Regions from separate parts of the Lysinibacillus sp. FSL K6-1151 genome, predicted to be linked through region 2. Evidence: riboswitches for the same ligand, from Rfam matches in the RefSeq annotation. Region 2 holds a riboswitch; the other holds the start of a gene.
What was found. A riboswitch is a leader RNA that binds a small molecule or an ion and turns the genes downstream of it on or off. The one in region 2 is predicted to bind cobalamin.
Positions count from the first base shown of each region.

Region 1: another riboswitch for cobalamin. It lies ahead of MHI04_RS10460 (ABC transporter substrate-binding protein); the one in region 2 lies ahead of MHI04_RS19750 (iron chelate uptake ABC transporter family permease subunit).

Region 1 is NZ_CP152040.1:2,163,417-2,168,572, forward strand. Features, by position in the region: gene MHI04_RS10455 (translation factor GTPase family protein) at 1-1,310, opposite strand, end outside; cobalamin riboswitch at 1,493-1,680, shown strand; gene MHI04_RS10460 (ABC transporter substrate-binding protein) at 1,843-2,835, shown strand; gene MHI04_RS10465 (precorrin-3B methylase) at 2,886-3,563, shown strand; gene MHI04_RS10470 (S9 family peptidase) at 3,635-5,156, shown strand, end outside.
Region 2 is NZ_CP152040.1:4,080,760-4,085,915, reverse strand. Features, by position in the region: gene MHI04_RS19765 (ATP-binding protein) at 1-1,033, shown strand, start outside; gene MHI04_RS19760 (response regulator transcription factor) at 1,011-1,712, shown strand; gene MHI04_RS19755 (YdhK family protein) at 1,753-2,322, opposite strand; cobalamin riboswitch at 2,635-2,823, shown strand; gene MHI04_RS19750 (iron chelate uptake ABC transporter family permease subunit) at 2,968-4,014, shown strand; gene MHI04_RS19745 (heme ABC transporter ATP-binding protein) at 4,020-4,811, shown strand; gene MHI04_RS19740 (SMR family transporter) at 5,094-5,156, opposite strand, start outside.

The DNA.
Region 1 (5,156 bases), 1.9 Mb from region 2:
GGATTGGGCTCCATTAGTAAATGAACTTCTGCATAATGCTTGAGGGGCTCAAAATGACCATAGCCTGTCACCGTCGTCGCAATGGTTTCCATATATAAAATTTGGGGCTCGCCAAAGGAGACCGTTAATGAAAAACGCTTCATTAACACTTCTATCAGTACCTCCAACTGAATAACGCCCATAATGTGCACATGGATTTCCTGGAACTTTTCCTGCCAAACCACACGTAAGGAAGGCTCTTCTGCTTCTAGTAAACGGAAAATTTGTAACACTTCCTTGATATGCTGATGGCCCTCATATTGAACCTTTGCCTGTAGCGTTGGGACAAGCTCATAGGGCTGTGACAGCATAGTAGTGCCGATGCGGTCTCCAATATTGGCCTGACTAAGTCCTTTAACAGCAAAAATCTCTCCCGCTTCAACCTGTTGGACGGTATCAAAGCGACTGCCATTATAGAGGCGAATTTCAGTCACTTTTTCTGTCACTTCTTCAAACGAAAATTCATCCCGAACATGTAAAACGCCCTTGACAGCCTTCATAAATGTTAAACGCTGGTGGCCGTCATGACGAATTTTAAAAACCTCCCCCTCAAACGGTGCATTCACTTCAAAATGGGTGTCTGTTAATAGAGGGAGCTGGGCAAGCAATTCCTTGATGCCCTCATCCTTTAGGGCAGACCCTGTAAAGCAGGGGAAGGCACATTCCTTTTGAATCATGGTCTGTAGCTGAGTAAGACATTGCTCATGCTCCAATGACTCATTCAAAAAGGCATTGAGCAGCTCTTCATTACGCTCAGCCAACCATTCCATGATGCCGCTTGAAACATAATCAGTACGAAGCGGTTCATCGACGAACAGCACCTGCTGGGAACAATCCTTGCGGAGCTGTGTCATAACGGCCTCCACATTGGCTCCTTCGCGATCAATTTTATTGATAAAGAAGAATGTTGGGACATGGTATTTGCGTAAAAGCTGCCACACGGTTTCCGTATGACCCTGTACGCCCTCGACCGCACTAATGATAACAATGGCATAATCCATCACACGAATGGCGCGCTCCATCTCAGGGGAGAAGTCGACATGCCCTGGTGTATCAATCAACGTGTATGTATCGTCGCCTATGTTCATGCGACCTTGCTCGGCAAAAATGGTAATACCACGCTTGCGCTCTAGCTCATGATGATCGAGAAAGGTATCCTGATGATCCACTCGACCACGAGCTTGAATGCTTTGTGTATGAAAAAGTACTTGCTCAGAGAAGGTTGTTTTACCTGCATCCACATGCGCAAGTACACCAATTGTTTTGTACATAACATATCCTCGTTTCTATCTATAGCTATCTTTTCATTGTAACAGAATACTAGCCTATATATTTCTTGTAAAATAGTTCGTATTTTTGTCGAAATAGTGCTAATATAATGATGATTATATATTTAGCAACATACTACTGATTGAGCTACAAATTTTCTTCTGCTAGTCTATCAATAGTATTAACCATTATAGAACGTATTGGTGCAAATGGCATTTGTCATTTGCTTAAAAGGGAAATCGGTGCAATTCCGATGCTGTCCCGCAACTGTAAATGGGGAGTCTGTACAGCATGCCACTGTAGTTTAACTATGGGAAGGCGTATAGATGATGAACCTAAGCCAGGATACCTGCCAGTATGTGTTTTTTGACTAAGAACCACGAGGATGGGGATAGTGATAAAGGTAATGTACCGTTTTTTCACTATGCTACTCTCTTGGCGACAAGAGGGTTTTTTTATGCCCTTCCCACGAATCCTGGTAGCAAAGAAGTCTTTGATTTCTTTCTATAGATGAACAACAAAGGAGAAAAGGACATGAAGAAATGGAAAAGTTTATGGCTGGTGATGGTCATTGCCTTGGTCGCTGTTTTAGGGGCTTGTAATGCAAAGGACAAATCTGAATCAGCAGCGCAAGATGAGAAGGTTGAGCCATCTGAGGCAGCAACGGAAGTAACCATTGACAATAATGAAACAACTCAAACATATAAGGAAGCACCTACAAAAGCGATTAGTTTAAATCAGCATGTGACAGAGATTATGCTAGCGCTAGGCTTAGAGGATTCCATGGTAGGCACAGCTTACTTAGATGATAAAATCTACGAGCCCCTACAAGAAGCATACGATAAAGTGCCTGTGCTTTCTGATCAATACCCAACGAAGGAGCAAGTAATTGATGCCGAGGCTGATTTCTTATATGCAGGCTGGAAGAGTGGCTTTGGTGAAAAGGGTGTTGGAACACCGGAAGAGCTTGAGGAGTTAGGCATTCATACGTATTTACATACGGCTTCCAATATGACAAAGCCAACACTAGAGGATATTTTCACTGATATTCGTAATATCGCAAAAATTTTCCGTATTGAGGATCGTGGAGAAGCCTTAATTGAGCAAATGACGCAAGATGTGGAGGCAATTCAAGCTAAATTACCAAAAGATAGTGAGAAATTACGTGTTCTCGTATTTGATAGCGGTGAAAAGGATGTCTTTACAGCTGGTCAAAACTTTATGAATGAACTAGTATCAATCGCTGGTGGTCAAAATATTTTTGGTGATGTGGAATCAGGCTGGACAACCGTGTCGAAGGAAGATGCGGTAGACCGTAATCCCGAGGTAGTTGTCGTGATCGATTATGGTGAAACAACGGCCGAACAAAAGATTCAATTCTTAAAAAATGATCCAGCATTAAAGGAGATGGAAGCTGTTAAAAATGATCGCTTTGTCATCCTGCCACTGTCAGCTGCGTCTGAAGGCGTTCGTGCGGCAGAGGCTATTGAAATTTTAGCGAAGGGCTTCTATCCTGATAACTTTTAAAATTCCGAGCTAGCATTGTGCTAGCTCCTTTTTCATAAGGAGCGATATCAATGAATGCATTTCAGAAAAACGTACCAGATCAAACATTTGAAACACTTAATCGTCATGGCGAATTTACACGCTTAGCTGTCAGCCCAGGTATTATTAATAAGCATTATACGCCTGCACAATTTCAAAAAATAGCAGAGGTTGCTGGCGAAAAGGGGGCGATTAAGTATTCGGCCTCCTATAGTATTTTAGTGTCCATTCCAACGAGTGCCGTGACAGAGGCTATGCAAGCCTTACGAGAAGTGGGTCTTTATGTTGCACCATCAGGACCCATCATCGCGATGAAGGCCTGTGATTTTTGTGATGGTGAAAAGATGGAGGCTGCTCCGATAACCGAACAGCTTTATCATGCTTTAGAGGGGATCGAGGTACCTGCAAGAGTACGTGTTAACATCAATGGCTGTGCGTCAGCCTGCTACAATGCAGTCTATGATGATATTGGACTCGTTTATCAGCAGGAGAGCTTTGATGTTTATTTAGGCGCTGTACCGATGGGGGCAAAGGCGCAGGCGGGCATGTTATTTGCGAAAAAGGTAGGTGTCGAGCACATTGAAGATTTTTTGCTACAAATGATGAACCTTTATAAGGAACATGCTCGTCCGAATGAACCCTTTTTTAAATTTTATCGCAGAACAAAATCAACCGAATATTGGGAATTAGTAAAAAAATCAATTAACTAGCAGGAATATTACTTAGGGTGTCGAAGTATTGTAGTAGAGTACAGAAAATGACAATACAAAGGAGCAAGAACATGACATCGAAACAAGGGATTCAACCAGAAGATCTTTACCACTTGAAATCAGTAGCCGATCCACAGCTCTCACCTGACGGGACTGAGGTAGTTTATGTTGAGACACGTATTGATGAGAAGAAAAAAGATTATGTCTCGAATTTGTTTTACATAAACCTGAAGAACAAAACACCACAGCAATGGACATTTGGGGAGGATAGAATAAGTTCTCCTATATGGTCACCTGATGGTAGTCAAGTTGCGTTTTTATCCACTAGAACAGGCAAGTCGCAAATTTATGTTCTTTCAAAAGCAGGCGGAGAGGCAAAGCAGGTGACATATTGTAAAAATGGTGTGACATCACCTGTGTGGTCACCATGCGGCAAGAAAATGGCCTTTTCTATCAAGCTAGGTAAAGATGAAACGATTTTGGATAAGGTAACGGATGAAAAGAAAGAAGAAAAAGAACTAAAGCCTCTAGAAATAGACAAGATGAAACATAAATCGGATGCTGCAGGTTTTTTGGATATGGAGCAGTTTAGTCAAATTGCGATCGTCCATTTAGAATCGGGCGAGTTAGAGCAAGTGACGAAAGGAAACAATCATGTCCATCTTGGTACATGGTCACCTGATGGTCAATATATGACGTACTTAGCTGATGTCGCAGAGGATACAGATTTTTCATTTAAGAGCGATATCTATTTATTAGATGTAGAAACAAAGCAAGCGCGTCCGTTAACAGAGGGAACAGGTATGTATTACCAAACGTCATGGTCTCCAAACAGTCGCTTCATCTCTTTCATAGGTAGTGAAAGAGAATTTGAAAATGCTACACAAGCAAAGCTATGGCTCTATGATTTGCAACAAAATCTGCTGACATGTGTAACAAGTGAATTTGACGCCCCTATTGGGGATTTTGCAATCGGCGATTTTCTTCAAGGTGTGGTGTCACCACGTGTTCAATGGTTGAATGATAATCATAGCTTCTACTTCCAAGTAACAGATCACGGTAATGCTGCGATTTATTTCGGAAATATAGATGGTGAAATCTATCCAGCTATTCACGATGATCAATATGTCTATGGTTTTTCACTTGATGCACAACATGATCAAGCAGTCGTAGCCATTAGTACAACGACGAATCCTGGCGATTTATTTTTCGTCAACCTAAAAACGGGTGAAAAAGAACAGCTGACGTCCATCAATGAAGAATTTTTAAAGACGAGAGCATTAGCTGTTCCAGAAGCCATTGAATTTGAGGGAGCAGAGGGCTGGAAGGTAAATGGTTGGATCATGAAGCCAGTTGGTTATGAGGAAGGGAAAAAATATCCTCTAGTGCTTGAAATTCATGGCGGGCCACATGCGATGTATGCCAATACTTATTTTAATGAGTTCCAAATTCTAGCTGCACAAGGATTTGCGGTGCTATATACGAACCCACGTGGCAGTCATGGCTATGGTCAAACGTTTGTTGATGCAGTGCGTGGTGATTATGGTGGCAATGATTATGAGGATCTAATGGCGGCTGTGGACTATGTGCTGG
Region 2 (5,156 bases):
TCAAGCGATTGCCACTATTAGTCCTATTCAAAATCAGCAAAGAACGATTGGCTATGTCTTTATGTTTCAAAATACAGACTCCATTCATGCGTTAATGAAACGCTTAAATAAACATTTTCTCATCGTTGGTATAGTATCTGGTCTTGTCACTATAGCAGTCATTATCGTTCTATCTCGAAAGCTTGCTAAACCATTAATTCAAATGAAAGAGGCCACATTGAAAATGAGCAAAGGTGATTTTACAGTCGCCCTTTCTACCAATGGAAAGGATGAGCTTGGGGATTTATCGAATGCTATACAGCTGTTGTCTAACGATCTGAATCATTTAAGGCATGAGCGTAAGGAATTTTTATCGAGCATTGCACATGAGCTTCGCACACCGCTAACCTTTATTAAAGGCTATACCGACATTCTTTCGAAACGGGATTTAACAGAGCAGGATCGCCAAAAGTATTTAGCCATTATAATGGAAGAAACAAATAGACTTTCTCGATTAATTAAAGATTTATTTGATTTAGCTAAAATGGATGAAAACTCGTTTGTGATTGAACAACAAAACGTACATTTAAATTCATTTTTTACAAACATTGAAAAAAAGCTAAGCCCTGCTTTTCAAGAGAAAGGTATACATTTTATTGTACGTTATGAAGAGGGCTTGACAGTATGGGCAGATGAAGCAAGGCTAGAGCAAATCCTAATAAATCTATTAAATAACGCATTAATCTATTGTGCGTCAGGAGATACGACTTCAGTCACCGCAAAGAAACACAATGATGTTTTAAGCATTATCGTTCAAGATACAGGGAAGGGGATTCCAAAGAAGGATTTACCCTATATTTTTGAACGATTTTATCGAGTGGAAAAATCTCGTAGTCGTGCTTTAGGTGGTTCTGGACTCGGGCTTGCTATTGTCAAGGAACTTGTACAGGCGCATGGGGGCGAAGTGAAGGTTAGCAGTGAAATAAATAAAGGAACTACTTTTGAATTATCTTTTAAAGGGGTAGAAACAGATGAAAACCATTTTATGCATTGATGATGAGCCAAGAATGTTAGATTTATTAACCCTTTATTTAGAGCCGAATTTTTATTGTAGAGCTATGTCTTCCGTTCAAGAGGCTTTCGATTTTTTAGAAGATGGGCATGCAGATTTAATTCTTTTGGATGTTATGATGCCAGAGATGGATGGGTGGCAGGCGTGCCAAGAAATTAGGAAGTTTTGGGATGTGCCCATCATTATGCTTACTGCAAAAGGAGAGCATGCGGATATTGTCAAAGGCTTAAACCTCGGTGCTGATGACTACATATTAAAACCCTTCGATGAGGAAGAGTTATTAGCACGTATATATGCGGTATTAAGAAGATCGAAAATAGAGGAAAAGGTTATTAGCTTTGAGGGTCTTCGCTTAGATAAGGAATCCTTTGAATTATATTTTCAACATGAGGCAATTCCTCTAACACCAAAGGAATTTTCCATGCTTGTTTTATTTTTAGATCATCAAAATAAAGTATTTTCTAGAGAACATCTAATCACCACAGTCTGGGGATATAATGTGACAATTGAAGATCGTACCATTGATTCTCATGTGCGTAATTTACGAGAAAAATTAAGAAAAAGTGGGTTCCCTGCGGATGATTACTTGCAAACAGTATGGGGTATCGGCTATAAATGGCATAAGTCAATTGATAGAAAACCGTTACAACACAAAAGCTAGAAAACAACCTCTGCCAGAAATGCTGGAGAGGTTGTTCATATTATTTTGAGGTTAATTCTTCTTCTGTCACCCATTTATGATTTTTAACAGCTTCACCATTTGTGGTCGAAGTGTAATCAACCATATAAACAGTCGTTTGGATAGCCTCCTCAATACGGACAGTCGCATTTTCCATACCTTCCATATGCGCTGCGTCCGTTTTTACTTCTGTGCCAGGGGCTAGTGGTGCTTCTTCTGGATCAATCAATTCTTCATGAATCACCCACTTATGATTTTCTACACGCTTTCCACCGGAAGTTGGCTCATAGGAAATAACATAGGCAGTTGTGTTATAGGCACCTATTATTGTTGCTTCGGCACCTCTCATACCGTCCATATGTCCATCCGTAATAATCACGTTACTTCCAACAGAAAACTTCGGATTATCCGCGTTCTTTAATGTGGATGGTACTTCACCTGAGCTTGAGTGGTTCATCGTAGAATGATCCATTTCTTCAGCAGTGTTATTGGAAGTAGATACAGGCTTCGTTTGCTCCTCCGCACAAGCTGTTAAACTAATGAAGGCCGTTACTGCTAGAAGTCCAGTAGACCATTTTCTTTTAAATATCATGTAATATCCTCCTCACTATTTTCCCTTACTGTAGCAAACAAATGTGCAGAAATGATGGATGTCAATTGCTTTTTGACATGAATGAAGAGAGCGAAATGTCATTGATGTATGTGATAGGAAAAATGGCTAAGATGTGGTGAAGTTTCCTCCCATGCCAAAACTATTAAGTAATAGATAGCCAATTTATAACGAGCAAATAGCTATTGTGCTCAAAACTGCGAAGATACAGCTTATATATTGTTCTTCCTTAGAAATAAAATTCCATGTAGACTAACAATCTATAAAAATGTATGATAGAATCGTCACAATTTTATAAATTCAAATACTATTGGTGTGCCATTTTATAATGTCACTTAAAAGGGAAGTCGGTGTAAGTCCGGCGCTGTCCCGCAACTGTAACGAGGAGTCCTATAATATTATTTGCCACTGTGGAAGAATGGGAAGGCAATTATAGGGTGTTGAATCGAAGCCAGGAGACCTGCCAGTTAGTAATACCTGTAATGCCCACGAGGATGCAAGCAATTACGGACAATAGCTGGATTTTTTCTGACTTTGTTTATTCTAGGGTGTTTCTATGCGTAGTTGCGTATGGAATACCTTTTTTTATTGCTTCATTCATCACTATTCAGTAGGAGTTTAAAACGGATGAATAAAAAGTTTATATTTTTTTCCTTAATCCTTTTCTTCGTATTAATTGTTTCTATGACCTTTGCTGTCATGGTCGGCTCTGTATCAGTTACGCCATTGTATGTATGGAAAGTTATTCTTTCTAAAATCCCCTTTATACAAAATGCCATAGAGCAAGATTGGAGTCGCTCACAGGAAATCATCATCTGGCAAATAAGAGCACCTCGTGTTTTGCTAGCTGCTATTGTTGGAGCGGGGTTAGCCATTGCGGGGGCAGCGATTCAGGCGCTTGTACGAAATTCCATTGCTGACCCATATATTCTAGGAATTTCTTCAGGGGCAGCTGTCGGAGCTACTTCTGTAATTATTTTAGGAGCCTTTTCATTTTTAGGTATTTACGCGCTTTCAATATCAGCCTTTTTAGGATCATTACTTGCCATTGCACTGGTGTTTTTCTTATCACGTGTTGGGGGACGGGTTTCTATTTTTCGTCTGTTATTGGCAGGTATGGCTGTTTCCTTTATTTTAACGGCCATTTCTAATTTTATTTTAATGATGTCAAAGCAAGAGGGGGCTTTAAAAGCTGTTATGTTTTGGATGCTAGGTAGTCTAGCAGGAGCTAAATGGAATAATATTATCATTCCAGCTTCCATATTTTTCGTCGTATTTGGGCTTCTCTGGCTACACTATCGAAATTTAAATTTACTTTTACTTGGGGAAGAAGCGGCAGTGACGTTAGGGGTTAATCTTCAGCAATTTCGGATTCAGCTTATATTACTTGTCTCCCTGTTAACAGGTGTACTGGTGGCAGTCAGTGGCTCTATTGGTTTTGTAGGTCTAATTATCCCTCATATAGTACGTTTAATTGTGGGATCTAACTATAAATATGTGATACCGATTAGTGCTTTAATAGGGGGGATTTTCTTAGTGTGGGCTGATGCCTTTGCTCGAATTATCATTGCTCCTCAGGAAATGCCAATTGGTATTATTACAGCCTTTTGTGGAGGTCCATTTTTCATTTGGCTACTCCGTCGCAATAATTATTCTTTCGGTGAAGGAGATTAACTTATATGACATTAGAAGCAAAGCAAGTATCATTCTCCATTAACGATCAACGTATACTACATGAAGTAAGTATTCAAATAAAGAAAAAGCAGTTTGTTGGGTTAATTGGCCCTAATGGTAGTGGCAAATCAACATTGCTAAAAAATATGTATCGTCTTCTAAAACCTGAAAGCGGGACGGTATTATTAAATGAGCATGATATTTTAAAGCAATCTAGTAAAGCAATTGCGAAGAATTTAGCTGTTGTTAGTCAAGATACACCTGTTTTATTTGATTTCACTGTACATGATTTAGTTAGCATGGGGAGAACGCCACATAAAAAACTGTTAGAGCTAGATCAAGAGCAAGATTTTCAAATTGTTAAAGATGCTTTGAAGCAAACAGGTATAGCTCATTTAGAAAAACGAAGCTTTAGCTCCCTTTCAGGTGGAGAGAAAAAACGTGTAATGGTTGCACGAGCACTAGCACAGCAAGCACAAGTGCTTATATTAGATGAGCCAACGAATCATTTAGATATCCAACATCAACTTCAGCTTATGGACTTAATTCAAACCTTACATTTAACAGTAGTTGCGGCTTTACATGACTTGAATATTGCGGCAATGTACTGTGATCAAATTTACGTGTTGCAGCAAGGTCGAATCGTGTGTCATGGGACACCGGAGGAAGTGCTAACACCAGCATTGTTACAAGAAGTATTTGGTGTTTTTGCTGATATTCAAACACATTCCTTGACTGGTAAACCATACCTCACGTATGTTCCTGATCAATTCGCAAAGAAGGTCAGTCAAGTTTAAAAAAGTAAGGACAATTATTTTACATAATATATTCATGTATGAAAGTAGCATTTACGAAAATACATGGCATTGGAAACAGTCATATCAGGAAGAGTTTTTATGTTTCTTAGTTAGAAAAATAGTCAATGTTTATACAGGAGACGGATTTTTCATTAGCTAGAGTAAGGACCGCAGTGTATCTGTTTAATTATAAAAATGTAACAGGTTCAAAGATATACTCAATGGTTAAATGACAAAGGACATTCCTCGATATTAGAAGGATGTCCTTTGATTGTAGTTTAATTAAGATAAGGCCTTTAACCCTGCTACACCGATGATAATAGCGATGATACTGATAATTCGTGG